DNA from 2 places in the Pedobacter sp. WC2423 genome. Region 1 is predicted to be linked to the other one. Evidence: riboswitches for the same ligand, from Rfam matches in the RefSeq annotation. Region 1 holds a riboswitch; the other holds the start of a gene.
What was found. A riboswitch is a leader RNA that binds a small molecule or an ion and turns the genes downstream of it on or off. The one in region 1 is predicted to bind cobalamin.

Region 1 (2,205 bases):
AATATGGATAGCAATACTAAAACTTTTATTTTGTTCAATTTTTAAAGAATTAATTCAATTGCTTGTAATAAACGAGCTGGTAGTCCGGTAGTAATTCAGGATGAAAGATCTTGATTAAGTCACTTAAGATTAGCTGTGGATTAACAGCTCCGGATTCCCAATAATCATTGGAACCGATATCATTTACCTTTTTATTAAAGTTAAAAATGTGATTGTCTTTGAAGGGTTTAAAATCAGCGTAACGGCTGTCTATTGCCTTAATATCATTTTTACTATCCACCGTCCCTACATTCAGCCAGAAATCTGCCTGAAGGGCAACCGGGGCAACAGCTTCAAAATTGAGTGGCAAACTACCTTTTCCATGGACATCTGCCCATTTATAATTTGTACCCGCATCTTTAAGAAACTTAACCATATAACTGTCACCATCCGGCACATACCATGTTCCTTTAAAAGGCATGCCACAAACCAGCGTAGGTTTAGTCACCGCCTTTTTTCCTATAGCTGCCAGGCGGTTGTATTCTTTCTCGACTGCATCAAATTTAGTATTGACATAGTCTTCCTTATCCATCAATGCGGCCATTAATTTAACCCATTCTGCGCGGCCGAGTGGTGTGGTTTCCAGCCATTCAGAATTGAGCATCACAGGTACACCTGCTCCGCTCAGTGTTTCGTATTTACTGAATTTAGCATCCGGATCTCCCATCACCATCACCAGACCTGGCTTCATACTGATCAGCATTTCGTCATTCATAGTTCCGTCTATTCCAACTTCTTTCACTTTACCCGCAGCTATATTTTTTCTTACCGTTGCTGAGCTGACATATTTCAAGCTGCCCAAACCTGTAATTGCATTTGCTGCACCTGCGAAATCAGCCAATGCGATATGCATAGATGACATGGCGATTAAACTTTGAACTGGTATTTGTATCAGCTGTGCTTTTTTATAGCCTTCGGGAGCCTTTGCCCCTTTAGCTAACAATACGTATTGAGTGGTATCTGCATGTGCGCCGATACCAGAATAAATACTCACTAATTTATAGTGATCGTAATAGTCTATATTAAAGCCTTTGGCATATTTAATTTCTGCACTGCCGGTTTTTGCAGTATGGTGCTTTTGACCAGACTGGTTCTGCTTGCAGGAGGTAATCAGCAACAGAGAAACTATCAGACAGGGGAATACTCCTCTGAATGAACAAGAATTTATTTTTTTCATCATAAAGTTTAGCCTTTCTTCCGAAAGCATTTAATAACCAGTCATAAGGCAGGTCTTCTGACTTCCTCAAACTTGCGACCTTCCCTTCTTTTCGAAAGTGGTTATAACAGCAGTTCAATAACGAGGTTTACAGCAGCGGAGACTGTTCCGGATTTGCGCCGGGATTCCCTTAAAGCATATTACAGCCGGCTGTTCAAATTTTCAAACAGCTATTCCATAAACATGCAGCCTTAAGAGTGCAAACCTAGATAAAATCGAGGATAAATGCAACGCGTGCTGCCGGGGAGTTTCTGGGCACATCGATCAGCTCAAATCCACAGGTCATATAGGCCTTCCTGATAGCTTCATTAATGATAACGGCTTCTTCAAAGGTTTGCCAGCGCTCACTGTCATTCACATAAATAGCTTCCCATGGTGGCAGTATAAAAACCTGTTTATGATAAGGATGGAGCGATAAAGCGGTATAATATTCTTCCGGAACGGGAACTCCAGCTACGTTCAGGTAAGCAATGATGTCGGGAATGCCACGGTCAAAAAAAGTAATTGCAGCTGTAGGGGCACTATTCCATGAAAAAATCATTTCGTTCAGGACTTTGGCCGAAAAGCAGGAAATATCTATCCAGGGCAAACAAGATGATCCTTTCTCCGTTTCGCGGATAATCATTTTCCTGGATACTTCTTCAGCACAAAAATACCCTTGTTGCTGCAATCCTTTAATCAAGGTTGTTTTCCCTGAACCCGGGCCTCCGCTAATCACATATTTTGGTGCTGGGCTGGTCATGGAATATTCAGAGCTGAAAGAAATATATACTGATGGACAAGACCATGAGCAAACAGACACCCTGATTGATGCTGCTTACGATTTTAAATTCTTCGTGTCTGATTTCGCGGCTATTGGTACCGATAAGTGGTTTGTCAACCAAAATACCATGGTAAACGTTCGGACCTCCAAATTGAACATCCAGTATCCCGGCGAGTGCAGCTTCCGG
Region 2 (2,205 bases), 2.1 Mb from region 1:
TCAGAAGTTGACTTTGCATACACACCGCTATAGACTGCATCCGTTTTTCCTCCGGTTAAAAAATCTGTTAAGATAAAATAGCCATAGGTGTCCACAAATTCTCCCATTGGATTATTATAAATTTCGTTTAAAAATGTTTTATCTAAATATTTTGCTGCAATCTGGCTCTTAACATTTGTTGTATTTAAAAAAGAATATGATACTCCTTTTATTTTTACTGACAACTCACCAAAAATTCTTTTATTTTCATTTACTACTACTGATGAAAAAACTTCATCCATGCTACGTTTGGCGCCAATTGAAAATAGTCCTAAATTAAGGTTGAAACCGCCGCTTATTTTCTTAGTATAGTTACTTTTACTCTCATATCTGTCAAAAGAAGTGTAAGAGAAACTATTAGCTATACCAGTTCCTATGTCTTTTGGTAGGTAGTATCCTGGATTTTCATTTAAAAATTTCTCAATATCTATTACTTTAAATCTTACACTTTCAGCATTCCCATCTAAATTAGTATTCAATAAATAAGATCGGCCTAAATAATATCTTAAATCCAAAATCTCATCCGGTATAGAATTAACTGAGATTTTGCCATTTTTTTCATTTTTCTTATTTGTTAAAACAAGAGGAGAGTTTGGATCTCTGTCCTGTAACAGAATATCTTTTGAATCTCCATTTATTTCAATGGACTGATGATCCTGATTTTTTTTACATGAAGAGACCATTAATAAAATAAGAATTAGGTAAATGTTATTTTTCATTGTTTTTAATTTAATTATAATTATGATTTATAGGGTGTAATGATAAGAAATATTTATTAATAAAATAATAATTTTTATTTTTATTAAAAATTATTATTTTTTTGATAAACTTCCATTAAAAGAAAAGTTGGGTATCAATATTTTACGTAGTTATTTAGAATTATATAGTTTCTTTAATTCTATGTCGCTTATTTTAATAACTTTGTATTGCTTTTGGTTCCTGATCTCAACAATCAGGATTAAAAGGGAATATGGTGTAAATCCATAACTGTCCCGCAGCTGTAAGCTCCTTAACGGAATCCATATCCAGCCACTCGTGTTTAAAACCATGGGGAAGGCATGAATCTCCGGGAGTAAGTCAGAAGACCTGCCTCCAGCCTTATAATTTCATAGCTTTCGGGGATTGAAGCTAGGGGTGAATGCTTTTTATTGACGTAATCATTTCCTTAATCTGCTGTTTGCTGTGGGTAACCCTCACAACAAAATGACTAAAAGAAAATTTGCCTTAGATGGCATCTGTAATTCTTTTTTCGGCTTTTCTGCTATAGTATGGCTTGGGGTTTTTGTGCCTTATAATTCTTCTGCGCAAACCGATTCTGTTAAAAAAGCGAATGACCTGAAAGAAGTTTTTATTCGTGCTATAAAACTTGGCAAACGCCAGCTTTCCGCTTCTCCATTACAAATCTTGTCTGGTAAAGATCTTGAAAGATTAAACAGTTTATCTGTTGCAGATGCAATCCGGTTTTTCTCCGGTGTACAATTGAAAGATTATGGAGGGATAGGAGGCTTAAAGACGATTAATGTCAGAAGTATGGGGACTAACCATACTGCTGTATTTTATGATGGTGTGCAATTAGGAAATGCACAAAACGGACAAGTCGATCTGGGCAAATTCTCCTTAGATAATATTGAAGAAATAGAACTTTATAATGGGCAAAAGAGTACCATTTTCCAATCCGCAAGAGGTTTCGCCTCCGGAAGTTCTTTATACCTGAATGCTAAACAACCTGAGTTTGAAAATGGACAGACCGATCATCTCAAAGCTTCTGTTAAAGGGGGATCATTCGGGCTGATTAATCCTAGTGTGTTATGGCAGCATAAAATCAGTGATGCAGTTTCGGCCTCTTTGAGTACAGAATATAAAAATGCCAATGGCCGCTATAAGTTCAGGTATACCAATGGGGTTTATGACAGCACATTTGTAAGAAAAAACGCAGATATAGAAACGATGCGTGTGGAGGCCGGATTGAATGGTAAATTACAGGATAGTAGTGTCTGGGCAGCTAAAGTTTATTATTATAAAGATCATCAGGGACTGCCTGGTGCAATTGTGAGCAATAGGTATGACTTTACCCAACGCTTATGGAATGAGAACTTTTTTGTACAATCCAGCTATAAAAAAGAAAAGGGAAGATATAACCTGATGGCCTCAGCAAAATATGCGCAG

Region 2: it holds a riboswitch for cobalamin, as region 1 does, so the genes downstream of both, AB3G38_RS00310 (TonB-dependent receptor plug domain-containing protein) here and AB3G38_RS08545 (ABC transporter substrate-binding protein) in region 1, are expected to answer to the same signal.

The regions. Positions count from the first base shown of each region.
Region 1 covers NZ_CP162005.1:2,136,747-2,138,951, forward strand. The annotation lists gene AB3G38_RS08540 (iron chelate uptake ABC transporter family permease subunit) at 1-38, opposite strand, end outside; gene AB3G38_RS08545 (ABC transporter substrate-binding protein) at 50-1,219, opposite strand; cobalamin riboswitch at 1,246-1,421, opposite strand; gene AB3G38_RS08550 (AAA family ATPase) at 1,461-1,997, opposite strand; gene cbiB (adenosylcobinamide-phosphate synthase CbiB) at 2,005-2,205, opposite strand, start outside.
Region 2 covers NZ_CP162005.1:64,855-67,059, forward strand. The annotation lists gene AB3G38_RS00305 (hypothetical protein) at 1-758, opposite strand, end outside; cobalamin riboswitch at 956-1,148, shown strand; gene AB3G38_RS00310 (TonB-dependent receptor plug domain-containing protein) at 1,243-2,205, shown strand, end outside.